DNA from 2 places in the Uniformispora flossi genome. Region 1 is predicted to be linked to the other one. Evidence: riboswitches for the same ligand, from Rfam matches in the RefSeq annotation. Region 1 holds a riboswitch; the other holds the start of a gene.
What was found. A riboswitch is a leader RNA that binds a small molecule or an ion and turns the genes downstream of it on or off. The one in region 1 is predicted to bind cobalamin.
Positions count from the first base shown of each region.

Region 2: another riboswitch for cobalamin. It lies ahead of nicT (Nickel transporter NicT); the one in region 1 lies ahead of ACPA54_RS05265 (ribonucleoside-diphosphate reductase subunit alpha).

Region 1 covers NZ_JBMULZ010000002.1:214,147-219,875, forward strand. The annotation lists gene ACPA54_RS05255 (PPOX class F420-dependent oxidoreductase) at 1-137, opposite strand, end outside; gene ACPA54_RS05260 (ribonucleotide-diphosphate reductase subunit beta) at 277-1,254, opposite strand; gene ACPA54_RS05265 (ribonucleoside-diphosphate reductase subunit alpha) at 1,302-3,740, opposite strand; cobalamin riboswitch at 3,811-4,040, opposite strand; gene ACPA54_RS05270 (M24 family metallopeptidase) at 4,290-5,228, shown strand; gene ACPA54_RS05275 (SDR family oxidoreductase) at 5,225-5,729, shown strand, end outside.
Region 2 covers NZ_JBMULZ010000007.1:327,804-333,532, forward strand. The annotation lists gene ACPA54_RS18655 (MFS transporter) at 1-574, shown strand, start outside; gene ACPA54_RS18660 (APC family permease) at 603-2,579, opposite strand; gene nicT (Nickel transporter NicT) at 2,728-3,930, opposite strand; cobalamin riboswitch at 4,042-4,167, opposite strand; gene ACPA54_RS18670 (4'-phosphopantetheinyl transferase family protein) at 4,352-5,041, opposite strand; gene ACPA54_RS18675 (antibiotic biosynthesis monooxygenase family protein) at 5,125-5,487, opposite strand; gene ACPA54_RS18680 (hypothetical protein) at 5,670-5,729, opposite strand, start outside.

The sequences.
Region 1 (5,729 bases):
AGCACGCCGAGGTCCGCGTTGGTGGCGTACTCGTAGGCCACGTTGGAGAGTTGGGGGCGTCCGTCGCGCTTGAGCGTGACCAGGACACCGCGCTTGTGCCGGCGGAAAAGGTCGAGAAGTGCGGAGTCGTCTGCCATGCGGCAATAGTGCCACCGCACGGGGGCACGGCGAGGGCTCCGCGCCGGGCGCGGCGGGTGAACCGCCGAGGCCCGGCCCGGGGCCCCGCCGTACGGGCCTGCCGTGTCTGCTGGGCCGACCGTGCCTGCCGGGCCTGGTCTAGAAGTCCTCGTCGAACGCCACGGTCCCGGTGACCGCGACCTGGTACGCCGAGACGCGCCGTTCGAAGAAGTTCGACAGCTCCTGCACGTCCTGGAGCTCCATGAACGCGAACGGGTTCGCCGAGCCGTAGACCGGCGGCATGCCGAGCTGGGCGAGGCGCCGGTCGGCGACGTGCTCCAGGTAGGTGCGCATGTCGGCGACCGTCATCCCGGCCACTCCCCCGCCGAGCAGGTCTTCCGCGAACGCGGTCTCCGCGTCGACGGCTTCGGCGAGCATCCGGCGGACGTCGGCGGCGAGGTCCTCGTCGAACAGGCCGGGTTCTTCGGCGCGGACGGTTTCCACGACCTGGAAGGCGAAGTCCATGTGCGCGGACTCGTCGCGGAAGACCCAGTTGGTGCCGGAGGCGAGCCCGTTGAGGAGGCCGCGGGAGCGCAGGAAGTAGACGTACGCGAAGGCGCCGTAGAAGAAGAGGCCTTCGATGCACGCGGCGAAGCAGATGAGGTTGAGCAGGAACTGCCGGCGCTCGTCGCGGGTGGTGAGCTGTTCGAGGCCCATCGCTGAGTCGATCCGGCGGAAGCAGAACTCCGCCTTCCGGCGGATCGACGGGATGTGCTCGACGGCGGCGAACGCCTTCGCGCGCTCGTCCGGGTCGGGCAGGTACGTGTCCAGCAGGGTCAGGTAGAACTGGACGTGGACGGCTTCCTCGAACAGCTGCCGCGACAGGTACAGGCGCGCCTCGGGCGCGTTGATGTGCCGGTACAGGTTGAGCACGAGGTTGTTGGCGACGATCGTGTCGCCGGTGGCGAAGAACGCGACGAGCCGCTGCACGAGGTGGCGTTCCGCGGGGCCGAGCCGGTCGAGGTCGGGCAGGTCGGAGTGCAGGTCGACTTCTTCGACGGTCCACGTGTTGCGGATCGCGGCCCGGTACTTCTCGTAGAAGTCGGGGTAGCGCATCGGCCGCAGGGTGAGGTTCATCCCCGGGTCGAGGAGCTTGGGGGCCGCCGTAACGGGCGCGGTCGGGGTCACTGGCAGGCCTCGCAGGCTTCGGGGTTTTCCAGGGAGCAGGCGATGACGGCTTCGTCGGCGAGCGGCACGGCGGCCGGGGTCGGGGTCGGGGCCGCGGCGCCGCCGGCGGCCGGCACGGTCGCCTGCTGGATCCGCGTCGCGGGACGGGACCGCAAGTAGTAGGTCGTCTTGAGCCCGGTCGACCAGGCGTACCGGTACATCGACGACAGCTTGCCGATGGTCGGGTCGGCCATGAACAGGTTGAGCGACTGGGACTGGTCGATGTAGGGCGAGCGGGCCGCGGCCAGGTCGATGAGCGCGCGCTGCGGGAGTTCCCACGCGGTGCGGTACAGAGCGCGGATGTCGTCCGGGAGTTCGGTGATGTCCTGGACGGAGCCTTCGGCGCGCTTGATGCGGTCGCGGATCGCGGCGGTCCACAGGCCGCGGGCCTTGAGTTCGCGGACCAGGTACGTGTTGATCTGGAGGAACTCGCCGGACAGGGTCTCGCGCTTGAACAGGTTGGAGACCTGCGGCTCGATGCACTCGTACGCGCCGGCGATCGACGCGATCGTGGCGGTCGGGGCGACGGCGACGAGGAGCGAGTTGCGCAGGCCGTGGGCGGCGACGCGGGTGCGCAGCGCGGCCCAGCGGGCGGTCTGCGCCGGGGTGGCGCCGTCCCACAGGTCGGGCTGGAGGCGGCCGCGGGCGGCGTGCGTCTCGGCGAACGCCGGGTGGGGGCCTGCCGCGGCGGCGAGGTCGCAGGAGGTTTCCAGCGCGGTCAGGTAGATCTCCTCGGCGATGCGCGTGGAGATTTCCCGGGCTTCGGCGGAGTCGAAGGGCAGGCCGAGGCGGAAGAAGACGTCCTGGAGGCCCATGACGCCGAGGCCGACGGGGCGCCAGCGCGGGTTGGACGCGGCGGCCTGCCCGGTCGGGTAGTAGTTGATGTCGATGACGCGGTCGAGGAAGGTGACCGCGGTGCGGACGGTGGCGCGGAGCTTGTCCCAGTCCAGGCCGCCGTCGGCGACGTGCGCGCCGAGCTGGACGGAGCCGAGGTTGCAGACGGCGGTTTCGCCGTCGCTGGTCACCTCGAGGATCTCCGTGCAGAGATTCGACAGGTGGACGACGTTGCCGGGTTCGGCGGCCTGGTTGCAGGTGCGGTTGGCGGCGTCCTTGAAGGTCATCCAGCCGTTGCCGGTCTGCGCGAGGGTGCGCATCATGCGGGCGTACAGCTCGCGGGCCGGGAGTTGGCGGACGTAGCGGCCGTCGCGTTCGGCCCGTTCGTAGACGGCGTCGAAGGCCGGGCCCCACAGGTCGGGGAGTTCGGGCAGCTCGTCCGGGTCGAAGAGCGACCAGACGCCGTCTTCCTCGACGCGGCGCATGAACAGATCGGGGATCCAGTTGGCCAGGTTGAGGTTGTGGGTGCGGCGGGCTTCCTCGCCGGTGTTGTCCCGGAGTTCGAGGAACTCCAGGACGTCGGGGTGCCACGGTTCGAGGTAGACGCACGCGGCGCCCTTGCGACGGCCGCCCTGGTTGACCGCCTGGACGGACGCATCGAGGGTGTTGAGCCACGGGACGATGCCGTTGGAGTGGCCGTTGGTGCCGCGGATGAGCGCGCCGCGGGAGCGGACGCGGGTCCAGGCGACGCCGATGCCGCCGGCGAATTTCGACAGGCGGGCGATGCGGCCATACATGTCGTAGATGGATTCGAGGTTGTCCTGCGGGGAGTCGAGCAGGTAGCAGGACGACATCTGGGTGTGCCGGGTGCCGGAGTTGAACAGCGTCGGCGAGCTGGGCAGGTAGGCCAGCGACGACATGAGGCGGTAGAACGCGATCGCTTCGTCGGCGGTGCGCGAGAGGCCGCAGGCGACGCGCAGGAGGAAGTGCTGCGGGGTCTCCACGACCGTGCGCTGCGCGGGGTGGCGCAGCAGGTAGCGGTCGTAGACGGTGCGCAGGCCGAAGTACTCGAAGCGGCGGTCGGCGCCCTCGGCGTGGGCAGCGTCGACGGCGGCGTCGAGGGCGGCGGCGTTCGCGGCGACGAAGTCGGCGGTGGTGTCGCCGATGAGGCCTTCGCGGTGGCCGAGGACGATGCCTTCGCTGAAGGCGGTGATGCCGTGCGCGGCGGTTTCGGCCGCGATGGTGCGGGCCAGGAGGCGCGCGGCGAGACGCGAGTACTCGGGTTCCTCGGCGATGAGTTCGGCGGCGGTGCGGACCGCGAGGGCGTCGAGGTCGGCGGCGGTGCCGCCCGCGTGGAGGCCGGCGAGGGCCCGGTCGGCGACCCGGGCGGGGTCGGTGTCGGGCAGGTCGGCCGCGAGGGCGCGGACGGCGGCGTGCAGCGCGTCGGCGTTGGGCGCGGCGTCGGGTGCGGCGTCGGGTGCGGTGTCGGTCTGCGGACCGGGGTTGTGCGGCGTGCCGGTTTCGGCCGGGCGAGTCTGGGCGCGCGGAATCGCGCTGTCCATGACGGTCACGGGGCTCTCTCCTCGCGAGCTTGAACGTGCGGTGACCACCGTGCGCGCTCGCGGACAGTGCGGCGCGTACGGGCGGCTGGCAGGTCTTCGGACTTGCGGGCATGCCGGACTGCGGCACACGGAGGTGTGCCGGGGTACGGAGGTCCTAGTGGCCGTCGCTTCCCCCGGGCGCGGGCCCGGAGTGCTTGGTGACGGCGGTCGTTCCCGCTCACCGCTGCGGGGGCAGTCCCGGTTTCGCACCGGGTTCCCTCTTCCCAAGGCGCAAATGCCACCTGACGGGGCATCAGTTCCTTTTCGCCGCCCGCTCCGACTGCTTGGAGCGGGCGAACCAGCTGCGAGCAGGAGCATATATGTAGTGGGTGAGGGCGCGCGCGACCCCTAGTGGTTGTGTCCGGCGTGTCGCGAAGGTCGGCCTCCCGGGAAGGGTCTTCCGCCCGGGACTACTCCCGGGTATGTTACCCGGGGTAACACCCGATGCTCTTCCCTTTCCGCGCCTCACTTTCGTCCCTCACAGCCCGACCCCCGGGAAGGCGGTCCCGCATGGCGACCCCGCTCACGGATGCGCCGGCCGGCACGACCGGCGCCGACATCGACGGCTACCGCGCCGTCCAGCGCCTCGCGTACGACTGCGCCGAAGCGGTCGCGGCCGAACTGCGCCCGGGCACCACCGAGCGCGAGGCCGCGGCGATGATGCGCCGGTGGCTCGCCGACCGCGGCGTCCGCGACTGGCTGCACCTGCCGTTCGCCTGGTTCGGCGACCGCACCGCGTTCACCGGCTTCAAGGTGCCGCTGCAGTTCTTCCCCACGAATCTGCGGCTCACCGAAGGCATGCCGTTCATCCTCGACGCCGCACCCGTCCACAACGGCTACACCGCCGACATCGGGTACGCCAGTTCCCTCGGCCCCAACCCGGTCGTCGACCGGCTCCTCGACGACCTGGCCACCCACCGCGCCTTCATCGTCGAGGCCGTCCGCGCCGGCCGCACCCTGCGCCAGATCTACCTCGATGTCGACGCCCTGATGGCCCGCCAGGGCTACGAGAACCGGCACCGCGCCTACCCGTTCGGCGTCATCGCGCACCGCGTCGGCAAGGTCGCCGACGCCCGGCTGCGCCCGCACGCCTTCGGCTTCGGGCAGAACGCCTTGCGCGGCCTGCTCAAGGACGGCATCCGCGGCCACCGCGAAGGCTGGTCGCCGCTGTGGAACCCGCGCAAAAGCTCCGGCCATCCGGCGACACCCGGCCTCTGGGCGGTCGAACCACACCTCGGATTCCGCGGCGTCGGCGCCAAGTTCGAGGAACTGCTGGTGGTGACCGAGGACGGCGACGCGTACTGGCTCGACGACGACCTCCCGCACGTGCACCGCTGGGCCGACCGCGGCCTGTACGGCGCCGAACTCACCGGCACCGGGGCCGGATTCCCGGCTCCCGCCGACACCGCCGCCGACCTGTCCGCCGTCACCGAGGAGGCCGCCGCGTGAGCACGCTGCACGACCTGCCCGGAGCCCGCCGCTTCGACGTCGAAACCCCCGACGGGGTCCGCCTGGCCGCCGTGGAGGCCGGCCGCGCCGACGGCCCCACCGTCGTCCTGGTGCACGGCTACCCGGACACCAAGGAGATCTGGGGCGACGTCGCCGCCCGCCTCGCCGACCGGTTCCGCATCGTCGCGTACGACGTGCGCGGCGCGGGCGAATCCAGCCGTCCCGACGCCACCTCCGCCTACGTCCTCCAGCGGCTTGCCGACGACTTCGAAGACGTCCTGGACGCGGTCGCCCCCGAAGGCACCGTCCACCTCGTCGGACACGACTGGGGCTCCGTGCAGGCCTGGGAGTTCGTGACCACGCCGCGCATCGCCGGACGCATCGCGTCGTTCACCACGATCTCCGGGCCGAGCCTCGACCACCTGGCCCTGGTCACCCGCGAGGGCCTGGCCAAGCCGACACCGAAGCGACTGTCGCGCAACCTCGAGCAGATGTTCCGCT
Region 2 (5,729 bases), on a different contig from region 1:
GCGGCGGGTCGTCCAGGTGGGCATCCTTGCGCTGTTCGCCGGCGCCGTGGTGCTCATGGCCGCGCTCGACGCGGATGCGGACGCGAGCGTCGTGACGATCCCGCTGCTGCTCATCGGCCTCGGCATCGGCGCGCTGGCCTCGCAGCTCGGGGCGGTGACGGTGTCGGCGGTCCCCGACGAGCAGAGCGCCGAAGTGGGCGGCGTGCAGAACGCGGTGACCAACCTCGGCGCGTCGATCGGCACCGCGCTGGCCGGCTCGATCCTCATCGCGGCGATGACCGGCTCGTTCCTGAGCAGCGTCGACAACAACCCGGCGGTCCCCGCCGACGTGAAGAGCCAGGCATCGGTGCAATTGGAGAGCGGCGTCCCGTTCCTCAGCGACGCCCAGCTCCGCGACGCCCTCGACGCGGCCCAGGTCAGCCCCGAAGTCGCCGACGCCGCCCTCGACGCCAACACCTCGGCACGCCTGGACGGCCTGCGCGCGGCCTTGGCCGTCCTGGCCTTCATGTCGATCGTGGCGCTGTTCTTCACCCGCCGCATGCCCACGCGCCCGGTCGGGTCTCCCGGAGGCTGAGACCGTCGCGGAGCGGCAGGGGGCCCGGTCAGCCCACGTGGACGTGCGGGCGGCGGGCCGGGTCGGGCTCCGCCTCGCGGAGCACTTCGCGGGTCACCGGGGCGACTTCGCCTTGTCCGAAGAGGAAGAACCGCAGGAAGTTGGCGAGCGGGTTGCCTTCCGTCCACTCGAAGTAGATGTGCGGGAGCTGCCCGGAGGCGTCGCGGACGTGCAGGAGCAGCGCGGCGAGCGCGTTCGGTACCGAGGAGCTTTCCAGCGTGAGCACCCGGTACCTGTTGTGCAGGACTTCGCCCTTGACCCGCATGCCCGCCTCGAATTCGGACGGGTCCACGATCGTCACCTCGACGAAGATCACGTCGTCGCCCTCCGGGATGAGGTTGTCGGCGCGGATCTGCGCGGACTTGTCGCGGTACTCGGCCTCGTCGCGGGTGCCCGGCTGGTTGGCGATGAAGCGGATGGTGCGGCGCGTGGAGTCGCGGACGAACCGCTCCGCCATATTGTCGAGTTCCATGTCGGTCACCCGCAGCTCGAACGACCGCACGAGGCGCGAGAGCAGCGACAGCGCCATGATCCCGGCGATGAAGCACGCGCCGATCTTGACGCCGTCCGGGCGCTCGATGACGTTGACCGCGGTCGTGTAGACGAACACGGCCGCGATGACCCCGAACCCGATCGTCCAGCCGCGCTGCCGGGCCCGGCGCGCGGCGATGGTGACGGCGATCGCCGCCGACGTGATGAGGACGAGCACGCCGGTCGCGTAGGCGCCGCCCTGCTCGTCGACGCTGGCATCGAAGATCGAGGTGACGAGGAAGCCGACGAGGGTGAAGACGATGACCATCGGGCGGACGGCGCGCGCCCACTGCGGGGCCATGCCGTACCGCGGGAGGTAGCGCGGCATCAGATTGAGCAGGCCCGCCATCGCGGAGGCCCCGGCGAACCACAGGATGAGGATCGTGGAGACGTCGTACACGGTGCCGAACGCGGACCCGAGGTTCTCGTGGGCGAGGTACGCCAGCGCGCGCCCGTTGGCCGGGCCGCCTTCCTTGAAGTCGTCCTTCGGGATGAGCACCGTGGTGATGAAGCTGCTGCAGATGAGGAAGACGCTCATGATGAGCGCCGCGGTGGTGAGCAGCTTCTTGGTGTCCCTGATCCGCGCCGCGGGCCGGTCCGGGTCGTCGTCCGCCGCGCCCTGCACATGCGGCATGACGGCGACGCCGGTCTCGAACCCGGACAGGCCCAGCGCGAGCTTCGGGAAGACCACCAGCGAGACGCCGATCATCAGCCATATGCTGCCGCGCTCGGCGACCAGCGCGTGCCGCCAGTCGCCGACCACGTGCGGGTGGGCGAAGACCTGCCACAGGCCGTCCGCCACGACGACGGCGTTGAGCACGAGGTACACGCCGACCAGCAGCACGGCCAGGTTGATCGCCTCGCCGAAGCCCTTGAGGAAGACCGCCCCGAGCAGCGCGACCATCAGCAGCGTGATGAGGACCTCGTGGCCGCTGAGGGTGGCCGTGAAGTGCGGGTTCTCGGTGACGTGCGCGGTGGCGTCCGCGGCGGACAGCGTGATGGTGATGAGGAAGTCGGTCGCCGCGAAGCCCAGCAGCGTCAGGACGAACAGCTTGCCCTTCCAGAACGACAGCAGCCGCTCCAGCATCGCGATCGAGCCCTCGCCGTGCGGGCTCTCCTCGGCGACGCGCCGGTAGACCGGCAGCGCGCCGAAGAGCGTCAGCGCCACGAGCACGACGGTCGCGAGCGGCGAGAGCAGCCCGGCCGCCAGCGCGGCGATACCGGGCTGGTAGCCGAGCGTGGAGAAGTAGTCGAGACCCGTCAGGCACATCACGCGCCACCAGGGCCGGCCCTGCTGGGGGGCACCCGACGTTTCCGCCGCCGCCCGTGTCCCCCCGGTCTCCCCGGTCCCCGCGGGAGCGTGTTTGCCGATGTCGGCCTGGTCCTCGAGGAGCCACGCGCGCAGGCGTGAGCGGGGTATGGCGGGCGCGGACATGGCGGTGGCGGTTCTCCTGTCGAGCGTGCGGGTCCGGAGGGTCCGGGAGCCCACGCCGCCGACCGGCGGCTGCGCGACGTCGAACGTACACACGGCGGAGCGTCAGGAACCCCCGTCCGGGCGTCAAGATCGCGTCAGGATTCGGGCCCTAACATTGCTTGACCGTCCCTTGGTCCCCGCTTGAATCGACTGCGTCGATCGGGTCGACGGCGTCCATCGGGTCGACCGCGCCCCCGTCCGCCGCGGGTGCGGTGCGGAGCCCCTGCGTCCACTTCTCCTCGATCCGGCCGAAGCGCCACACCGCGACCGCGACCGCCCAGATGGCGAAGAAGAGCCCCACGATCGCGTAGCCGACGAGGTTGAGGTCCACCCCGCTCACCCGGTCCCAGAACGAGCCGTGCAGGTCGAAGCGGTCGGCGAGCAGGGCGAGGATCTCGACGCTGCCGATGATCAGCGCGACGGCGACGGACAGCGCCGTGATGGTGAGGTTGTAGTAGACCTTCCGCACCGGCTTGGAGAACGCCCAGCCGTAGGCGAAATTCATGAACGTGCCGTCGATCGTGTCCAACAGCGTCATCCCGGCGGCGAACAGCACCGGCAGGCACAGGATCGCGTACCACGGCAGCCCCGAGGCGGAGCCGGAGCCGGCCAGCACCAGCAGCGACACTTCGGTGGCGGTCTCGAAGCCGAGGCCGAAGAGCAGGCCGACCGGGAACATCTGCCACGGCTTGGTGATCGACTTCATGACCCCGCCGAGCAGCCGGTTCATGAAGCCCCGGTTGTTCAACTGGTCTTCGAGCGCGGCTTCGTCGTAGCTGCCGCCGCGCATGGTCCGGAAGACCTTCCAAATACCCACCAGGATCACGATGTTGACGATCGCGATGACGTACAGGAAGGTGCCGGATATTCCCGTGCCGACGACCCCGGTGACGTCGTGCAGGGTGGAGTCGTCCGCAAGCGGTCCGACGAACACCTTGATGCCGAGCGACAGCAGCAGCGCCAGGCCGAACACCACGGACGAGTGCCCCAGCGAGAACCAGAACCCCACCGACAGCGGGCGCTTGCCGTCGTGCATCAGCTTGCGGGTGGTGTTGTCGATCGCCGCGATGTGGTCGGCGTCGAACGCGTGCCGCATGCCCAACGTGTACGCGGTGACGCCGATGCCGATGCCGAACGTCTTGGTGCCGACGCTGTAATGCTCGGGCGCGACCAGGACGACGAGCACGAACCAGCCGACGACGTGCAGCCCGACGACGACGCCCGCCATCGCGGCCAACCGCAGCCACTCGGCCCGCTCCAGCGACCCGCCCGCGCTACGCCATCCTCCGGTGGCGGGTGTTGCGCTGCTCATCGGGAAACCCCCGTCGTACGGGGGACGTTCGGGCGCAGCACAACAGACACGGCGAATCACCGGCCTCTCTCGGGGAAATCCGCCCCGGGTTGTCGAGGGAGGCGACGACGTGAGTCTCCTGGCTCTCGGATCAACGCTCGTCCCGGCCTTCCAACCCCTGGGTGGGGCCGTGGCCGTCGCGGGATTCGCTCCCCGATCACAGTGGCGGGACCGCACCGGATTCGCACCGGTTTCCTCGGGCCGCCGTCGCCTTGCGCCCGTAGCATCGCACGCCGCGGTGCCCGGGCGATGCGGGGGGAGCGGCGGGGCGGCGCACGCTGCATGCGCGCGTGGCCTCGTCGGCGGGACCATCCCCGGTCACCGGTCGACGAGGCCACGCGGGTTCTACAAGGTTGTCATTGGTGCTGTGCCGTGGGGAACGTCAGCCGGCGGGCACGGCGATCGCGGTGACGACGATGCCGCCGGCGACCTTCCACCGCCCCGTGAAGCCGTCCAGGCCCGCGGGGCGGTCGTCGGGCAGCAGACGGGCGTGGAAGGTGCCGGCGGCGGGGTCGAACCGCACCTCGGCGTCCTCGAAGCCGAGCCAGCGGCGGGTGAGCGGGAACCAGGCCTTGTAGACGGCTTCCTTGGCGCTGAAGAGCAGGCGGTCCCACGGGACTTCCGGCATGTCCGCGGCCGGCCCGGCGAGCGCGGTGCGCTCGCCGGGGGAGGAGACCGAACAGAGGACGCCGCCGGGCAGCGGCGCCGCTTCCTCGGCGTCGATGCCGAGGGTCCGGATCCGGGTGGCCGGCGCGACCGCCGCGGCCCGGTACCCCGCACAGTGCGTCATGCTGCCGACCAGCCCGTCCGGCCAGGCCGGGGCCCCGCGCTCGCCGGGCAGCAGCGGTGCCGCGGGCACGCCCAGTAGGGCGAGCGCCTCCCGGGCGCACCGGCGTACCGTCGTGAACTCCCGCCTCCGCTTGTCGACGGCGCGGGCGATCGCCGCCTCCTCCTCGGGGAACAGCACCGTCCCGGGCGGGTCGTCGAAGCACGCGACGGCCACCACGTCCGGCGGCAGCACGGCGGCCAGCAGGTCACCGGCGGCATGCACCGGGGCGGCTTCCGACGTCATGTTTCCCCCTGGCTCGGTCCGGCTCGACGCAGTTCTGCTTCATGTGGTTCTGCTTCCGGCGGCAGCGCCGCCGTCAGAGAAGACTAGGCTGCCGGACCCTCCGGCCCCGGCCCGACCTCCCGGACGACCGTGTACGTCGGCACGCCGCTCATCCGCGGCTCCGCCTTCCCCGTCAGCCCTTCCAAGGCCTTGCCGATGGCCGCCATGCGGCCGTCGGTATCGGACGTCTCCACGAAGTGGCGGTAGTCCGCTTCGCTCTCCCAATGCACGATGTTGTAGACGCGGGTGCCGTCGGTACTGACGTGGAAACGCGCCGAGCGGTAGCCGGGGTAGAAGCGCACCCAGCGCTCCTGGATCTCCGCGAACGCGGCGACCAGTTCGCGCTGGGTCGCGGGGCCGTCGACGGTGTAGTCGATGATCGAGTAGAAGCCGGAATCGGTGGTCATCGGGACACTCCTCGGCAGGGCATCAAGGGCGATGCGGTGGGGTTGGTCGGCCATCCTGCAACGTGAAGTCAGGTTGAAGTCAACGGATCCGACCTGCGCGCGGTCCGGTTGCCGTGCCCGTGCCCCTGCACCTGCCCTTGCCCCTGCCCCTGCCCCTGCCCTGCTGGGTCTGCCCCCCGGTGTCAGGCCGCGTCGCGGGACAGCCAGATCTCCCGGTTGGCGTCCTCGCTCGTGACCTGCCA